2 regions of the Methylomonas sp. MS20 genome follow, and region 2 is predicted to be linked to the other one. Evidence: predicted binding sites of a transcription regulator. Region 2 holds the regulator's gene; the other holds the start of a gene.

Evidence for each region. Region 2 encodes HrcA, which represses chaperone genes, less so after heat shock. Its sites were predicted from a motif close to TNTTAGCACTCNNNNNNNNNGAGTGCTAANA; they were not measured.
Region 1: rpoH (RNA polymerase sigma factor RpoH) is a predicted target of HrcA. The motif match lies at 3,219-3,249, and genes of this name have one in related genera.

What each region holds. Positions count from the first base shown of each region.
Region 1 is NZ_CP189962.1:3,108,334-3,113,083, reverse strand. It holds gene ACQE3D_RS13925 (addiction module antidote protein) at 1-226, shown strand, start outside; gene ACQE3D_RS13920 (hypothetical protein) at 533-1,348, opposite strand; gene ACQE3D_RS13915 (glutamine--tRNA ligase/YqeY domain fusion protein) at 1,387-3,048, opposite strand; gene rpoH (RNA polymerase sigma factor RpoH) at 3,290-4,141, shown strand; tRNA gene ACQE3D_RS13905 (tRNA-Leu) at 4,277-4,361, shown strand; gene ACQE3D_RS13900 (Arm DNA-binding domain-containing protein) at 4,538-4,750, shown strand, end outside.
Region 2 is NZ_CP189962.1:1,079,305-1,093,838, reverse strand. It holds gene rapA (RNA polymerase-associated protein RapA) at 1-769, opposite strand, end outside; gene ACQE3D_RS04825 (NUDIX domain-containing protein) at 948-1,385, shown strand; gene dapB (4-hydroxy-tetrahydrodipicolinate reductase) at 1,434-2,243, opposite strand; gene dnaJ (molecular chaperone DnaJ) at 2,243-3,382, opposite strand; gene dnaK (molecular chaperone DnaK) at 3,508-5,436, opposite strand; gene grpE (nucleotide exchange factor GrpE) at 5,508-6,143, opposite strand; gene hrcA (heat-inducible transcriptional repressor HrcA) at 6,195-7,235, opposite strand; gene ACQE3D_RS04795 (NAD(+) kinase) at 7,616-8,503, shown strand; gene recN (DNA repair protein RecN) at 8,505-10,184, shown strand; gene ACQE3D_RS04785 (DMT family transporter) at 10,195-11,097, opposite strand; gene ACQE3D_RS04780 (methyl-accepting chemotaxis protein) at 11,306-12,913, opposite strand; gene ACQE3D_RS04775 (DUF2339 domain-containing protein) at 13,167-14,534, shown strand, end outside.

The sequences.
Region 1 (4,750 bases), 2.0 Mb from region 2:
CGATGTCCGTGAATTTTTGCGGGAAACGGCAAGCAACGGCAGTCCTTCCGATTTTATACACGCACTTAATATTGCCGCTCGCGCCAAAGGTATGAGCGAAGTTGCTAAGCAAGCTGGAGTCACTAGAGCCAGCCTTTACAAATCCTTGGCGGAAGGCGGTAATCCCCGATTTGAAACCATCGCCAAAATTGTCGAAGCATTAGGTTGTAAATTGATTGTCTCCTAGACTCCGTTTGCACAGCTATCCTAAAAGTCCCGACTGCCACCTGGGGCTAATCCGACTGCTTTTGATGTTGTCAGACATGGTGGGTCTCTTTTAAAAGCTTGCGTTAATATTTTTGTAGCTCCGAAAGCGCAAGGTATTCGGATCAACGAACGAGCGGGACGGGTTATTCAACCCGTCCTTAAGCGTTTGATTTACGGCAACGCCTTGTTGAAACGTTGGGGACGGGGTTACAAACCCCGTCCCGCTCAGAGGTATCTTTTTAGCCATCGGAATGGCAACGCCCCGAGATGGTACGCGTTGCGTACCCTACTCGGCTATGTTTTTAGCTCCGAAATTCAAAGCGGTGCCGATTGCTATGCCAGTAAGAATTGTTCCAGTGAGAGAGGTGATCACTGTCCATAAGCCGTTCAGATCTGCGATCTGAGTAAAAATAAAGAAAGCACCCATTCCGGCGAGAGTACAGACTATCTTCAATAGCAACGCAGCCCTCTTCCGAACGTAGACGATCTTTGGGCCGCCAACATAGTTTACGTCGGCTATATCAGATGCCGCAAAAAGGAATATGGCTGTCACAAGGAACATTGCAGAACGTTGCCAAGCCGGACCTTTCTTGGTGCTATCAACGAACTCAACGCTAGAAATCCCGATGACTCGCGCGCGAGGCGAAAAATCCGGTTGTTTTCCCTCCGAGAGGATAGAAATGGTTATGGTTTCTTCAGGATTGAGAAGTACAGGCTTAAAACTCACGGCCGTTTTATCCCAAGTTATTTTTGCTTCAATATCTTTAGGGTATGTTGACGTTACTTCTGCGCGGACAATCGATGAACCTTCAAGCACTCGGAGTTGAAGTGGTGATTCGAAGTCCGTTGTTGGTAGCGGCTTCTTTCCATCATTTACAAGTGTTACGACAGAGAGGATCGGCGATTGAATCTTGATACCGTCCATCAAGACTTCTAGCCCCTTGATAGTACCAGTGGTCTCGGCGGTCAGAGGAACTTGAGAAGCAAGTCGGAAGGAAAGGGACTTTGCATGTAAGTCTGCTTGCCAAAGCCAAATTGGCACTGCAATACCGACAATACTGACGATGAAGGTCAGTGAAGTCCAATTTAGAAAACTTGGCATGAGAGGAATATTCCTAATGCGAATATCTGACACGTCAATCACTTCCCCCAACTATCCCTCAACGTCACCGTCCGGTTAAACACTAATTTCCCAGATTGGCTATCGACGCTGTCGGCGCAGAAATAGCCGGTGCGTTCGAATTGGTAACGGGTATGGGGCGTGGCGTTGGCTAGGCTGGCTTCGACGCGGGCGTCTGTCAAGACTTCCAGCGAGTCGGGGTTGATGCCGTCCAGGAAGTTGTCCAGGGTGTCCGGGTTAGGGTGGCTGAACAGGCGGTCGTAGAGGCGGATTTCCGCCGACAGTGCGTGTTGCTCGGAGACCCAGTGAATCACGCCCTTGACCTTGCGGCCTTCCGGGTTCTTGCCCAGCGTGGCCGGGTCGTAGCTGCAACGCAGTTCGACGACATTGCCGGCGGCGTCTTTAATGACTTCCTCGCATTTGATCACGTAGGAACCGCGCAAGCGCACTTCGCCGCCCGGCACCAGACGTTTGAAGTCTTTCGGCGGGTTTTCCATGAAGTCGTCTTGTTCGATCAATATCACTTTGCCGAACGCCACTTCGCGGCTGCCCATTTCCGGTTTTTGCGGGTGGTTGGCGATTTGGTAAGTCTCGCTCTTGCCGTCTTCCCAGTTAGTGATGACGACGCGCAACGGTCGCAAGACCGCCATCGCCCGCAACGCGTTTTCGTTGAGGTTGTCGCGGATGCAGGTCTCCAGAAAGCTCATTTTGATCCAGGAGTTTTTCTTGGTCACGCCGATGCGCTCGCAGAAATCGCGGATCGCTTCCGGCGGTACGCCGGCGCGGCGCAGGCCGGAGATGGTCGGCATGCGCGGGTCGTCCCAGCCGGTGACGTGTTTTTCGGTGACCAGTTGCAGTAGTTTGCGCTTGCTGACGATGGTGTATTCCAGTTGCAGGCGGGCGAACTCGATTTGCTGCGGATGGCACGGCGTTTTCAGTTCGTCCAACACCCAGTCGTAAAGCGGGCGGTGGTCTTCGAACTCCAGCGTGCAGATCGAGTGGGTGATGCCCTCCAGCATGTCCGACAAACAGTGGGTGTAGTCGTACATCGGATAGATGCACCAGGCGTCGCCAGTGCGGTGGTGATGAGCACGGCGGATGCGGTAAATCGCCGGGTCGCGCATATTAATGTTGGGCGAGGCCATGTCGATCTTGGCGCGCAGCACGTATTGGCCGTCGGCGAATTCGCCGGCGCGCATGCGTTGGAACAGGTCCAGGTTTTCTTCGATAGCGCGGTCGCGGTCCGGGCTAGGCTTACCGGGTTCGGTCAGCGTGCCGCGATCCAGGCGCATTTGTTCCGGCGTGGAACTGTCCACGTAAGCCTGCCCTTGATTTATCAATTGCACCGCATAGTCGTACAAGGTCTCGAAATAATCGGAAGCGTGGTATTTGCCGGCCCATTGGAAGCCCAGCCAAGCCACGTCGCGCTCGATCGATTCCATATATTCGACGCTTTCCTTTTCCGGATTGGTATCGTCGAAACGCAGATTGCAGGTGCCGTTGTTTTCGGCGGCTAGCGTAAAGTTCAAGCAGATCGATTTGGCGTGGCCGATATGCAGATAGCCATTGGGCTCGGGCGGGAAGCGGGTGGCGACCCTGCCGTTGTTTTTAGCGGCGGCCAAATCCTCGGCGATGATGTGGCGGATGAAATTCGAAGAAACGGGGCTATCGGTCGCTGACATGGAGTAGGAAACAGGAAATTGGATAAAGCCGCAAATTTCGCGGGGTTGAACACTGTCGGCCATTTTAACGAGTTTAAACGGTACTCGCAAAGTGGCCGAACCGGTCCGGACGCGGCGAATATTCGCCGAAAATGCTGCTAACTTTTTGACTGAGAAGATTTTTATCAAATTATTAGCACTCTCTGTATTCGAGTGCTAGAATTCTGTCAACACATAAACCATCAACGGAGTCTAGGCTGTTATGAATAACTCTTTGGCTTTGCCGATCAACTTGTCGGTCGGGACATTCGATAATTATTTAAGCGTGATTGCCCGGATGCCCAAATTGAGCGCCGAGCACGAATATGCGTTGGCGGTCCGTTATCGCGACCTCGGCGATCTGGAAGCCGCCAAGGAACTGGTTATGTCCAATTTACGTTTTGTCGCCCACGTTGCGCGCGGTTACGCCGGTTACGGCTTGCCGATGGCGGACATCGTTCAGGAAGGCAATATCGGTTTGATGAAAGCGGTCAAACGTTTCGATCCGGATCTGGGCGTGCGGCTGGTGTCGTTCGCGGTGCATTGGATCAAAGCGGAAATACACGAATACGTGATCAAAAACTGGCGTATCGTTAAGGTGGCTACCACCAAGGCGCAACGTAAATTGTTCTTCAATTTGCGGAAGCTGAAGAAAGACCTGAGCTACCTGAGCCGCGACGATGCCGAGGCGATTGCCGAAAATCTGGATGTCGACGTCAAAACCGTTTACGAGATGGAACGCCGTCTGGACGGGAGAGACGTGGGATTGGAGCCCAGCGACGACGATAGCGACAACTCGCCGGCGCCGATTGCCTATCTGGAGCAGCAGGGCGCCGATCCGGCCTTACTATTGGAGACCAGCGATTGGGAACACCGTAAGGAAGAGTTATTGCTGGACGCGATGGCGGGATTGGACGAGCGCAGCCGCGATATTCTCGCCAGCCGCTGGCTGGTGGAACAAAAAGCCACCTTGCATGATCTGGCCGAGCGCTATCAGGTCTCCGCCGAGCGGATACGTCAGCTCGAACAAAACGCGATGAAAAAACTTAAAGCGGCGGTGATGCTGGAAGCTTAAGGACACGCTAGGGTTTTCAATGCGACAAGGACGCACCGCGCTCTAAGTAGGGCGAGGCGAAAATGAAAACTCTAAACCTCGCAATTAAAAAGAGGTTGCGCGGTAATAAAATTGCAGTATAATGGTTACTTCTGTGCCGGGGTGGTGAAACTGGTAGACGCGCCGGATTCAAAATCCGGTTCCTTCGGGAGTGTCGGTTCGATTCCGACCCTCGGTACCACAGATTTATGCACGCAAGTGCAACGAAGTCCAAAAACCCGCAAGCTGTCTGGCTTAGCGGGTTTTTTATTGTGCAAAGAAGTGCAACGAAATGCAGGGGCATGCAAGCAAAAGTGTGTCCTTCATTGTGTCCTTACCTATAATGGCGCTCGGCGAGGACACAACCGAGGACACACTATGGCGCTTCACCTCAATAAAGACACGGTCTACAGGGCGGCAAAGGCGCGTGATAAAGATTACTTTATCAATGACGGTGGTGGCCTCTATCTGGTGGTCGGCAAAAACGGCACCAAGATCTGGAAGTTCATCTATTCCTTCGAGGGCAAGCGGAAGAAACTTTCATTTGGCGTGTATCCGGATACCACCTTAGAAAACGCCAGACGCAAAGCC
Region 2 (14,534 bases):
AAAACTGTTGGCTGCACAGTATCAATTGCTCGTTTTGAAACGGATTGCCGTCGTCGTTGAACGACATGCAACGGGTTTCGTCGAACAGGCTGAAACGCAGATTGAAGCGCCGCAACATTTCAACCAACCATTGGTACATCAGGCTTTCGGGCACCAAAATCAAAACTCGTTCGCTCAAGCCGTTAATCAGACGGTGTTGAATGATCAAGCCGGCTTCTATGGTTTTCCCTAAACCGACTTCATCCGCCAGCATAATGCGCGGCGCGGCGCGGTTAGCGGCCTGATGCGCGATATACAATTGATGGGGAATCAGCGCGGCGCGCGCGCCTTGCAGCCCCTTGACCGCCGACTGTTGATGGCGTTGCTGGCGCCGCCAGGTTTCGTAGCGCAGCAAATACCAGGCGGTCGGGTCGAACTGGCCGGTGAACAATCGATCTTGCGGCTTGTTGAATTGAATATGGTGGTTGAGTTCCATCTCGTCAATTTGCTGCAATCCGCCGTCTTCGTCGACACCGATATAGGTCAACAGCCCGGCGTGCTCGTCCACTTGCTGTACGCTGATCTTGACGTATTCCACCGATTCGACGGTATCGCCTTCCGCGAACCTGACCCGCGTCAGCGGAGCGTTATCGCGCGCGTAAACCCGCCGATCGCCGGTCGCCAGGAAAAGCACCGTGACGCGATTGTATTCGGCTTCCAATACCATGCCTAAGCCGAGCTCAGATTCGGTGTTGCTAATCCAGCGTTGGCCGGGAATAAATTCGTTCATTGATTTAGTTGTCTGTCTGTTATGCCGACCGTACGACCATCGCCGATAGCCTCTGGTCTTTCCACTTTACGTCCGGTATCGGTATCGATCCAACGACTCCGTCGGCTTCCGAAAAATGGGGAAAACATGGTTAAATCCGCCCAACAAGCTCCCCCTCACTCGAAAACAGGACACTGTGATGCCCAAACCGATTACGCCTTTGATTGCAGCCGATATTCTGATCGAACTGATCGACCACCCGCAGCGCCCCTTCGTGTTGATCGAACGCAAATACCCGCCTTACGGCTGGGCTGTGCCGGGTGGCTTTGTCGATGTCGGTGAAACGGTTGAACATGCCGCGGTTAGGGAAGCAGCGGAGGAAACCGGTCTTGACGTTCGTCTGACTGCATTGCTGGGCATTTATTCCAATCCGCAACGCGATCCGCGCAACCACACCGCGACGGCGGTTTACATCGCGGAAGCTCACGGCTCGCCAACAGCGGCCGACGACGCCAAGAATTGCGGTTTGTTTACCTTTGACAATTTGCCGCCGGTTTTGGCCTTCGATCACGCATTGGTCATAGCCGACTACCGTCATTATAAACTGACCGGAGAAATAGCGCCGCTAAGAATATAAGTGGACGCTGATTCGAGTGCGTGGCCCGCAGGGCGCGTTCGAGAAAACTCAGTTTTTCAAACCCAGTACGTCCTGCATATCGTAAAGACCGCTGGATTTGTCGGCCAGCCAAATAGCGGCGCGCACCGCGCCGTTGGCGAAGGTCATCCGGCTGCTGGCTTTGTGGGTGATTTCGACGCGTTCACCTTCGTCGGCAAACATCACGGTGTGCTCGCCGACGATATCGCCGGCCCGTATCGTCGAAAATCCAATGGTTTTACGATCGCGGGCACCGGTCTCGCCTTCCCGTCCGTAAACGGCGCAGTCCTTTAAGTCCCGGCCCAGCGCCGCCGCGACGACTTCGCCCATCCGTAATGCGGTGCCGGACGGAGCATCGATCTTGTGCCGGTGGTGGGCTTCGATGACTTCGATGTCGGTGTAATCGCCCATCACTTTCGCGGTCGTTTCCAGCAACTTCAACGACAGATTGACGCCGACACTGAAATTGGGCGCCATCACGATTGCGATGTCCCGCGCGGCCTCTGCGATTGCCGCTTTTTGGCTCTCGCTAAACCCGGTGGTACCGACGACAAGTTTTTTCCCGGCTTGCCGGCAGACGTCCAGGTAGGCCATCGTCGCATCCGGCCGGGTAAAATCGATCAGCGCGTCGAAACAATCCACGACTGCCGCCAAATCGTCGCCGACCGGCACGCCGGCCGGCGAAACGCCGGCCAAATCGCCGGCATCCTTGCCTATCGCCAAACTGTCCGGCCGCGAAATCGCGACCGTCAATTCGGCTTGCGGCGCGGCTAACGCCGCTTTCAACAAACACAATCCCATGCGCCCGGAAGCACCCACCACGCCGATACGCATCGCCATCATCCCGTCAACTTGTCGAAAAAGCTTTTCACACCGTCCATCCAGCTATGTTCCTGGGGACTATGTTGTTTACCGCCACCGCTGAGGGAGACTTGCAGTTGCTCGATCAGAGCCTGCTGATCCTTGGTCAAGCGCACCGGCGTTTCTATCTGTACCCGGCACAGCAAGTCGCCTATGGCTCCGCCACGTACAGGCTTGACACCCTTGCCGCGCAATCGAAACATTTTGCCGGTCTGGGTTTCCGGCGGGATTTTCAGCATCACCTTGCCGTCCAGGGTCGGCACTTCCAACTCGCCGCCCAAGCAGGCGGTCGGAAAGCTGATGGGCACTTCGCAATAGAGATTCGCACCGTCGCGGGTAAAGATCGGATGCTCCTTAACCTGAACCTGAACGTACAAATCGCCGGACGGACCGCCGTTGATACCGGCCTCGCCCTCGCCGGCCAAGCGAATCCGGTCGCCGGTATCGACGCCGGCCGGCACCTTGACCGACAGCGTTTTGGTTTCCTGAATACGGCCTTGCCCGTAGCATTTCGGACAAGGGTCCTTGATTTGCTTGCCGGTACCGTGACAGGTCGGACAGGTTTGCTGCACCGAGAAAAAGCCTTGTTGCATCCGCACTTGGCCATGACCGTGGCAAGTCGAACAGGTGACCGGGCTGCTGCCCTTCTTGGCGCCGCTGCCGTTACATTCGCCGCAGGCGACCAGCACCGGCACCTTGACGGTCGCTTCGGTACCGCCGACGGCTTCTTCCAGCGTCAACTCCAGGTTATAACGCAAATCCGCGCCGCGCTGGACGCTGCTGCGCTGCCGTCCGCCACCGCCGCCGAAAATGTCGCCGAACACATCGCCGAAAATGTCGCTAAAGCTTTCCGCCCCGCTGAAACCGCCGCGGCCGCCACCCATCGACGGATCGACGCCTGCATGACCAAACTGATCGTAGGCCGCCCGCTTCTTCGAATCGGACAATATCTCGTAGGCCTCCTTGATTTGCTTGAATTTCTTCTCGGCGTCTTCCGGATTGTCCTTGTTGCGGTCGGGATGATACTTCATCGCCATTTTGCGATAGCTCTTTTTGATCTCGGCTTCGCTGGCGTTACGATCGACTTCCAACAGTTTGTAAAAATCTTCTTTTGCCATAACGTAGAAAACCGCCGGCGTTTACCAGCGGTTATTTAGTGTGTTGAATGAATGGAACGATGAGGGTGATTAACACCTTTCACCCTGACTCTCTCCGTTAACGGCGAGAGGCTCCCCGGTGAGGATTATTTTTTGTCGTCCTTCACTTCCTCGAACTCGGCATCGACCACATTGTGGTCTTCGGCTTGCTGGCCGCTAGCCGCATGGGCTTCGCCGGCAGCGGCGTCCGCTCCGCCTTTTTGGGCGTAAACCCGTTCGGCCAGTTTACCCGAAAGCTCGGTCAGCGCGGCGGTTTTGGCTTCGATAGCGTCCTTGTCGTCGCCTTTCAACACGCCCTGCAAGTCGCTGATGGCCGCTTCGATCGCCGATTTTTCGTCGCCGGTGACTTGGTCGCCCAATTCCTTCAACGACTTTTCGGTCGCGTGGATCATGCCTTCCGCCGAGTTACGCGCAGAAACCAGCTCTTTCAGTTTGCGGTCTTCATCGGCATGCGCTTCGGCGTCCTTGATCATGCGCTCGACTTCGGCATCCGACAAACCGCTGGACGCCTTGATCACAATGGATTGCTTCTTGCCAGTGGCTTTATCCTTGGCCGACACGTTCAGGATACCGTTGGCGTCGATGTCGAACGACACTTCGATTTGCGGAATACCGCGCGGCGCAGGCGGAATGTCCTGCAAATCGAAACGGCCCAGCGATTTGTTGCCTGACGCCATTTCCCGCTCGCCCTGCAACACATGCACGGTGACCGCGGTTTGACTGTCTTCGGCGGTCGAGAATACTTGCGAAGCATTGGTTGGGATCGTGGTGTTTTTCTCGATCAGTTTGGTCATCACCCCGCCCAGGGTTTCGATACCCAACGACAATGGCGTGACGTCCAGCAGCAACACGTCCTTGACGTCGCCGCCCAATACGCCGGCTTGAATCGCCGCACCCAGCGCTACCGCTTCGTCAGGGTTGACGTCTTTGCGCGGCTCTTTGCCGAACAATTCTTTAACGAAGGCCTGCACTTTCGGCATCCGAGTTTGACCACCCACCAAAATCACGTCGTTGATTTTCGAGGTCGAAATGCCGGCATCTTTAATCGCTTGCAAGCAAGGACCTTTGGTGCGCTCGATCAGTTCGTCAACCAGCGATTCCAGTTTGGCGCGGGTCAGTTTGACGTTCAAGTGCTTCGGACCGGACGCATCTGCGGTGATATACGGCAGGTTGATGTCTGTTTGCTCGGCGGAAGACAACTCGATTTTCGCTTTCTCCGCAGATTCTTTTAGACGTTGCAGCGCCAATGGATCGTTGTGCAAATCGATGCCGGTGTCTTTTTTAAATTCCCCGGCCAGGAAATCGATGATGCGCAAGTCGAAGTCTTCACCGCCCAGGAAGGTGTCGCCGTTGGTGGCCAATACTTCGAACTGGTGCTCGCCTTCGATTTCGGCGATTTCGATGATGGAAATATCGAAGGTACCGCCACCCAAGTCGTAGACCGCGATGGTGGTATCGCCTTTCGGTTTGTCCATGCCGAACGCCAACGCCGCCGCGGTTGGCTCGTTGATGATGCGTTTGACGTCCAGACCGGCGATCCGGCCCGCATCTTTAGTCGCTTGGCGTTGCGAATCGTTGAAGTAAGCCGGTACGGTGATGACCGCTTCGGTGACTTCTTCGCCCAGGAAGGCTTCGGCGTCTTTTTTCAACTTCATCAACACGCGGGAAGACACTTCCGGCGGCGCCATTTTTTTACCGTGGCACTCGACCCAAGCGTCGCCGTTGTTGGCTTCCATGATTTTGTAAGGCACCATTTTGATGTCTTTCTGTACCGCGTCTTCTTTGAAACGGCGGCCGATCAAGCGCTTGATCGCGAACAAGGTATTTTCGGGGTTGGTCACCGCCTGACGTTTGGCGGACTGACCGACCAGCACTTCGTTGTCGCCGGTGAAGGCGATGATGGACGGCGTGGTACGCGCGCCTTCACTGTTTTCGATGACCCGCGCGGTGCCGTTTTCCAGGACCGCGACGCAGGAGTTGGTGGTTCCTAGGTCGATTCCGATGATTTTAGCCATTGAGATTCTCCAGACTTGAATTAGGTATTAGTTAAAAAGTTATTGGCGATATGCGGTTGATCGATGAAATTTCAAGCCTGTTCGTCAACTTTCGCGCTGTCGGCGGGTTTGTCCTCGGCCTTGGCCACCACCACCATCGCGGGGCGCAGCAAACGGCCGTTTAAGATGTAGCCTTTTTGAAACACGTTCAAAACCGTATTGGGTTCGGCGCTGACGCTGGGCTGCATCGCCATGGCTTGATGCAACTCGGGATTAAAAGCTTGCCCGGTCGGATCGAGGACTTCGATATTGAATTTGGCGAACACCGATTCGAATTGCTTAATGGTCAGCACGCTGCCTTCGCGCAATTTAGCCACTTCCGGACTATCGCCGGTCGCCGCCTGCACGCCAAGCTCGAGACTGTCCAACACGCTAAGCAATTCCTTGGCGAACTTGGCCAAGCCGTATTTACGCTCGTCGTCCAAATCCTTTTGTACGCGTTTTTTCAGATTTTCCATGTCGGCCTGCACGCGCAAAGCCTTGTCCAGATTCGCGGCGGCTTGTTGTTGGGCTTGCTCCAGTTGTTGCCGCAGGCTTTCGACGCTGACTTCGCCGGCCTCGGTTGCCTCGGCAACAACGTCTTCGCCGGCTTCTTTGGTCTGCTCCAGCACCTCGGCGATCAATTCGGCGTCGGATTGCTGTTCGTGACTCGATTGCTGATGGCTCATTTGGGACTCCGTGGTTCTTAAAATATTAGGTCGGCCTTACGATAAGGGCGATTATTTGGGATTCAAGGCCGCGCCCAATATTTTTGCCGTCACGTCGACGAACGGAATCACTTTTTCATACGCCATCCGGGTTGGGCCGATCACGCCCAACACGCCAACCACCTCGTCGTTGACCGAATAAGGCGCCGTGACCAAGCTGCAATGGTCGAATGCACTATAGCCTGACTCTTCGCCGATAAAAATCTGCACGCCGTCGGCCAACAGGCATTGATCCAGCAAATGGATCACGCCGCGCTTTTGGCTGAACGCCTCGAACAGCTGTTTCAGACGGTCCATGTCGGATAATTCGGAAAAGCCCATCAGATTGGTTTCGCCGCTCAACACGTAATCGTCGTTGGGTTGTTGGGCGAAGGTCAGTTGCGCCATGCTAACCGCGTCTATCATGCCTTGATTGACGCGCTGCTGATCTTGCTCCATCTCCCGCAACACTTGCTCGCGGATCTTGGCCAGACTGAGGCCGGCGTAAACCGAATTCATGTAATTGGCGGCCTGTTGCAGTTCGGCCGGGCTAAATTGACGCTGGGTATGGATGATTTTGTTATGAACTTCCTCGCCATCGGTGACAAAAATCACCAGTACGCGCATGCTGGACATCGGCAGGAATTCGATGTGTCGCAACGTGACCATCTCACGGCGCGGCAGGGTGACGACACCAGCCATATGGGTCATATCCGACAGCAGCCTGGAGGCCTTGCTGAGCACGTCGCCGGTTTTGTCCGCATCGGCCAGCAAACCGCTTTGCAATTGATCCAGATCACTGGACGCCAGCGGCTTGACCGTCAACAGACTATCGACAAACAAACGGTATCCGGCCACGGTCGGCACCCGGCCCGCCGAGGTGTGCGGCGAATGGATCAAGCCCATTTCCTCGAGATCGGCCATGACGTTGCGAATGCTGGCCGGACTGAGCTTAAGCAGCGGATCCTTGGACAATACCCGCGAGCCGACCGGCTGACCGTCTTGTATGTAACGCTCAACCAAGGCCTTCAGCAAATACGCCGATCTTTCGTTTAAATCCGGTCCGCTAGCCACATTGACACCCTAGAAAATTCGTTAGCACTCCAACGTAACGAGTGCCAGAGGGGAAAGCTAACAGGTGCCCGGAGCCTTGTCAATCCGCCTAAAATCCGTGCGAACCCAAGCCTGTCGGGGATCTCGGGCATTCGCAATGCCGGTGGATAGCGCCCGATTTCAGACATTGGCCCGACGCCTACGGGAATGCCTGGTCGCGGCACGGCCATTACCTGGCAACAAATTCAGGGTGTTAACGACACCGAACCGCACGGAATTTGGCCGACGCCGATATTCCGGCCGCGCCGACCGACGTACTCGCGACGCCGAGGGCGAAGCTTCGCTAGTGCCTGCTCGAATTGTTTGTATAATCCCAGGCATTTTTGAATCCCGGCTCAAACATGCCTTCACCCTTTCAACGCATCGGCATCATCGGCAAATTCGGCGATCCGGGTATCGCCGCCACGCTCAGCGAGCTCTACCGCTTTTTGCTGCAGCGCGGTCACTCGGTGGCCACCGATAGCCGAAGCGCCGAGCTAATCGAAGCCGAAGGCGTCGTCGGCATGCACATCAACCGGCTGCCGGAATGCTGCGATCTGCTGATCGCGGTCGGCGGCGACGGCACGTTCCTGACCGCCGCCCGCGCCGCCGCCGATTTCGACACTCCGCTGCTCGGCGTCAACCTCGGCCGACTGGGATTTCTGGTGGACATTTCTCCGGACCAGTTGCTGAGCCGCCTGGCGCAAATCCTCGACGGCCGCTACCAGACCGAACAGCGTCATTTGTTACAGGCCGCCATCATCCGCGACGGCGAACTCATCCATCGCCAGACCGCGGTCAACGAGGTCGTCGTGCATCGTTGGGTCACGCCGAGCATGATCGAAATCGTCACCAGCATCGACGGCGTGTTCCTAAACACCCAGCGTTCCGACGGCCTGATCGTCGCGACACCGACCGGTTCGACCGCCTATGCGCTGTCGGCCGGCGGACCGATTCTGCATCCAACCCTAAATGCGCTGGTACTGGTCCCGCTGAATCCGCACATGCTGTCCAATCGGTCCATCGTCATCGACGACAAAGCCACGATCGAGATCCGTTTCAGCCAGACCAAGCAAATCAACGCCCTGGTCACCTGCGATCATTTAGAAATCCCGGACGTGCGCATTAACGACACGATCGTCATTCGAAAAGCCGACAAACCGATTAACATTCTGCACCCGGAAGACCACGATTTCTTCCACATTCTGCGAAGCAAACTGAACTGGAGCGGCGGTTATTCCGCCAAATGACATGCTGTTGAACCTGAACATTCTCGATCTGGCCGTGGTCGACAAACTGGACCTGGACCTGGAACCCGGTATGTCGGTGCTGACCGGCGAAACCGGGGCCGGCAAATCGATATTGCTGACCGCGCTGGGCTTGGCGTTGGGCGATCGCGCCGATTCCGGCTACGTGCGCCCCGGCAGCAAGCGCGCCGAAATCAACATCGAATTCGATCTATCCAAGGCACCGCTGGTTAGCCAATGGCTGATCGACCACGAATTGGACGACGACGGCCAATGCCTGGTCCGTCGCACCGTTAGCGAAGACGGCCGCTCCAAGGCCTATATCAACAACCGGCCGGTCAATCTGCAAACACTGCAAACGCTGAGCCGGCAATTGGTCGAGATCCACGGCCAACATGCCCATTTGACGCTGCTCGATGCCGACGAACAGCGTCTGCTGCTGGACGGATTCGCCGACCACGCCGAATTGCTCAACGATCTGAACGCCTGCCAACAAAACTGGCGGCTAGCCCATAAAGAACTGCAACAACTGCAAAAGTCCGGTAGTGACCAAGCCGAACGCGAGGAGCTGCTGCGTTATCAGCTAGAAGAGTTGCAGCAACTGGATCTGGAAAATTTCGATTATCAGGCCCTGGCCGACGAGCACAACAAACTGGCTAACCTGGGTAGAATTTTGGGCGTCGGTCAACAACAGCTCGACATCCTCTACGACAACGACCAGCAATCGGTCGCCGACATGCTGGGTCACGTGATCCACTCGGTCGGCGAATTAAGCCAATACGCCGCCGAATTGAACGGCATCGTCGAATTGCTGAGCGACGCCGAAATCCAGATCGGCGAAGCCACCCAACAACTGCGGCGCTTCCTGGAGAATCAGGAAGCCGATCCCGGCCAACTGAGCTGGCTGGAAAACCAGATTGGCGTGATTCAACGCCTGAGCCGCAAACACAAGGTACCAGCCGAGGAATTACCGGCGCTGGCCGAGCAATTCGCGCTGGAGTTGAACAATCTCAGCCATAGCGGCGAGCGCATCGAAGTTCTGCAAGCCGATTGCGAGCGTCTGCTGGCGCAATACCGCGAATTGGCGACGGCATTATCCGCCAGCCGGCGCCGGGCCGGCGACGAGTTGCAGCACCGCATTTCCGACGCAATCAAGGAATTGGGCCTGCCGCACGGCGAGTTCCTGGTCAAGCTCGACCGGGAGGATGGCAACGAGCCGCAACGCAACGGCCTGGATCGCATCGAGTTTCTGATCAGCACCAATCCGGGCTTGCCCGCCAAACCCTTGGCCAAGGTGGCGTCGGGCGGCGAACTGTCTAGGATCAGCTTGGCGATACAAGTCACGACCAGCACCGATAAGACCACGCCGACGATGATCTTCGACGAGGTCGATTCCGGCATCGGCGGCGGCATCGCCGAGATCGTCGGCCAAAAGCTGCGCCGGCTGAGTTTGAACCGGCAAGTGCTGTGCGTCACGCACTTGCCGCAAGTCGCTTCGCAAGCCCATCAGCATTTATTCGTCGCCAAAAACCAAAATGCCGCAGTCACCTCGTCGACGGTTCGCAAACTCTGCGAGGACGAACGGGTCGCGGAGGTGGCGCGAATGCTGGGCGGCGTCACCATCACCGAAAACACCTTGGCGCACGCCCGAGAAATGCTGAGCCTGGGCGGCGGCGAAGCCTAGCCGGCGGGCATCAACGCACCGACAAACTCAGTACGCCCATTAGTACCAGAGCTGCCCCGCCGACCTGCCATAGCGTCATCGGTTCGCCGAGGAATACCGCCGCCATCAGCAACGTCGAAACCGGCCCTATCGTGCCGACCAGCGAGGCATGGCCCGAACCGATCCGGCGGATCGCCGCCGACAGCATGAACACCGGCAACACCGTCGAGACGATCGCCATTGCCAAACTCAACTGGTATACCGGCATCGGCAACAGCAAGGCCTCCGGCGGATGCGTCAACACGAACTGTAAGATCGACGCCGCGCACGCGACCAACATTGCGTACGCGGTAAAGCGCATCGCGCCCAAGCGAGCGATGGCCTGGCCCGCGCCCAGCAAGTACAGCGCATAGCTGACCGTGCCGGCAAACACGTAAGCGGCCCCCAACCACAATGTATCGCCGCCCCCATCCAACTCGCCGACGAACACCAGTGCGATCCCGCTATAACTCAGCAAGACTGCCGTCAGTTCCCTGAACCCGAACGGCTTTTTCAACCACAGTGCCGACATCGCCAGCACCAAGGTTGGGTACAAGAACAAAATCAAGCGTTCCAGACCGGCGGAGATATATTGCAAACCGGTGAAATCGAGCAGACTGGACAGGTAATAGCCAAGCAAACCGAGCACACCGACGACCCAATAATCCCGAGCCGTCAGGGACGGCCGCGCGGCGGGTCCGCGTTGCTGAAACGCGACGATCAGGAAAAACGGCACCGAAAACGCCATCCGCAACGCCAATAACGTCACGGCATCGACGGCTTGCACATAGGCAAGCTTGACCAATATCGTCTTGGCGGAAAAACCGATCGCGGCCAAGGCCGCCAGGCCGTAACCGAGCAGGGTTTGAGTGGAGGTGGTGCTAAGGGACTTCATTAGGGCTCCTGTGCTGGTGCGAGCCCTAGGCAAATGACAAAGCCACCGCGGTCGAGCCCGCGGTGGTTTGAACTGATATTAGAACAACGCAAACACCACGGCCGTGAGCAAAGCCCATAGCCATGACTTGTTTGCAAAACGTGACGAAAAAAAACGACTCATGGGGCGACTATAAGCCGGACCGGCCAAAACTGTCAAACGTAGCGCGTTAACGGCGGAATTTACCGACCAATTCATTCAACTGCACGGCCAGTTGCACCAACTCGCGGCTGGCGTCGCTGGTTTGCGCGGCATCTTGCGAAGTGCGATCGGTCAAGCCGCCAATGTTGCCGATGCTTTGGCCGACATGTTGCGCGACACGGCTTTGATTGTCGGCCACCAAGGCCATTTGCGAATTCAACGAGCGAATCTGAGTCACCCGCTCGGCAATCGCGCTTAAACCTAGATCGGCGCTTTGGACTTGTTCGCGGCGTTGCTCGGCGCTGGTTTTGGCTTTATCCATCACCGTCACCGCCTCCTTGGCCTCGCGCTGCAATTGGTCGATGATTTTCTCGATCTCTTCAGTCGCCTGATGCGAGCGGGTCGCCAGCGTTCTGACCTCGTCGGCCACTACCGCGAAGCCCCGGCCTTGTTCGCCGGCCCTAGCCGCCTCGATCGCGGCGTTCAGCGCCAGCAAGTTCGTTTGTTCGGCCAAGCCCTTGATCACGTCCAACACCGCGCCGACGCCGTTGCTTTTTTGGTCCAGGCGCTTGATGACTTCCGAGGCCCGCTCGATTTCGCTGACCAGCACATAGATGCCGTCGATGGCGTTTTTGGTGGTTTCCGCGCCCTGGGCGGCTTGCTGGTCGGCCTCGACCGAAGCCCGCGCCGCACCGTCAGCGCCGTGCCGCACATCCCTCACCGATTCCTCCAGTTCGTGGATCGCCTGAATGACGTTTTCGGTTTCCCTCTGCTGCTGACTGGCCGCCTGCGAGGTTTGCCTCGATACGGTGGCGATGCGATCGGTGGCGTCGGTCAGTAAACGGCTGACGTCAGACACCCGGTTCAAACTCGCCGCGAAATTAGCCAACATCGAGTTAAACGAGGTGCTGACCTGGCCGATTTCATCGCCGCTGTTGACCGGCAAGCGCGCGGTCAAATCCGAATGGCGAGCGATGGCATCGACGGTGTCGCGCATCGTCACCAGCGGGTTGACGACGATGCGCCGCATCAGAATATTGACCAGCAACAAGCCGGCGGCGAACATCGCCAACGAAATCGCCGATCCGGCGATCAGATCTTGGTTAATTTGGTCGTCCAGGCTCGCCAGCGAATAGGATACCCGCACCGCGCCCAACACCTCGCCTTCCTTGACCGGATGGCAGGTCAGGCAATTGGTGCCGCGAAAATTGCTGCTGGCCAGGATCGGCTCGACCACGGTCACCCAACGCCCGTTGGCATCGTTGCCGTGGCGTATCAGCGCTTCACCGCTCAGGCCGCGCCGATCGAGTTCGTCGACGACCGCTTGCTCGGGCTTGCCTTTACCGTGCAACTCGACGATCCCGTTGCCGCGAATCAGGCGCACCTCGCTGACGCCGGGATGCGACAAAGCCTTTTCCCGCAACACTTCGACCTGAGACATCGAGCCGGTCAGCATCAGGGTGTTGATACCGTCGAAATAGCCGGCGGCGATATTTTTAGCTTTGTCGGTTGCCAGCGCTTGCACCATATCTTTCTGGCGGCCGGCCATGAACACGTTACTGACCAACATCAACACCACAAACACGCTGGCGATGCTGAGCAGAATTTTTGATTGGATAGTAGTTTGACTGTTCATAGTTCTGGGCCGCTTAACATTCCTTGGAAATTTATCACGAGTCATCGGCACCGCGCGGGGAAACCTGAACGACCCATGCGAAAAATTGCGTTCCTGGTCATTTTTCCGCCGGTCTCCGCAATCAGGTGGCAACGACCACTCCAGCGGCCGCCCGGTCATTTTTCATAAATATGCTAAGGTTGCGAAACGGCTCGAAACCGGCCCTGCCGGCCACAGCCTCCGCTCGCTTTAACTATAGACCGGGAGTCCCACCTTGGACGATATTTTCGAACTGCTCGCCGTGGTTGCGGTCGTCGTGCCGATCGTCGTAATCGTACTGCTGGTTCTACTGCTCAACCGGCAACGCGAAATCAACCGGGAAATCAAGGATTCGCTCGCCGACCTGCACGCCGCTTTGCGCGAGGACCGCAAACTGCTGCTGACGTTGACGGAACGCGTCGGCACCGAGCGTCCGGCCGCCGCGCCAGCCAGTTTCGACGCGCAAACGCCGGCGCGGGAGCAGATATTGTTCGAACCCCGCGCCGCATCGGTGGAGACGACGGCACCCGAACCCAGCCGAGCGGAACCGGCCGACACCGAACCGACGGCGAGCACACCCGCTCCCAACGACGCTTGGCAAACCGCCGGCTGGCAAGTCGCCGAACCGAGCCGTTTCGAATTGGCGGCAAGGCAAGCACTCCAACAAATCTGGAACTGGATCGTAGTTGGCGAGGGCCACCGTCCGGACGGCGTTTCGATCGAATACGCGGTCGCCAGCAACTGGTTGCTGCGCATCGGCGTCCTAATCCTGGTCACCGGCATCGGCTTTTTTCTGAAATATTCGATCGATAACGGCTTGCTCGGCGAACAGGCACGGGTCGCGCTCAGCGTATTGACCGGACTGGCGATGATCGTCGGCGGCGTGCGCCTAGTCGGCGGCCAGTACCATTTGTTCAGCCAGGGCTTGTTGGGCGGCGGCATAGCGGTGCTGTATTTCAGCGTGTTCGCCGCTTACGCCTTTTACCACCTGCTCGGCGCCTATCCGGCCTTCGGCTTGATGTTGACGGTTACCGCCAGCGCCGCCGCGTTGGCGATCCGGCTGGACGCGATGCTGGTGGCGATCTTCGCCATCATCGGCGGCTATTGCACGCCGATTTTGCTGTCCACCGGTCAAGTGAATTTCGTCGGCTTGTTCAGCTATATGCTGTTGCTGGGCGGCGGCATTCTGGCGGTGAACTGGTACAAGCAATGGCATGTACTGAATTTTCTCGGCTTCGCCTTCAACTATCTGCTGTTTTTCGCGGCGATGCAACGCTACGAGTCCGGCTACTTTTGGCAAGTGCTGCCGTTTCTGACCGGATTTTTCGTGTTGTATTCGACGACGGTGTTTTTGTTTTGCCTGGTCAATCGGCAACGCTCGACGCTGCTGGACTTGGTCGCGCTGGCGGTCAACGCGGCGATCTATTTCGGCACCGCTTACGAGTTGATCGCCACCGAATACGGGCAAGTCTGGACCGCGTTGCCGTGCCTCGCCCTGTCGGCATTCTATGTCGGCCACGTGTATTACTGCTTGGCCCGCCGCATCGAGGATAGAGAGTTGGTAGTCGGGTTTATCGGCTTGGCGGCGTTCTTTCTGAGCGTG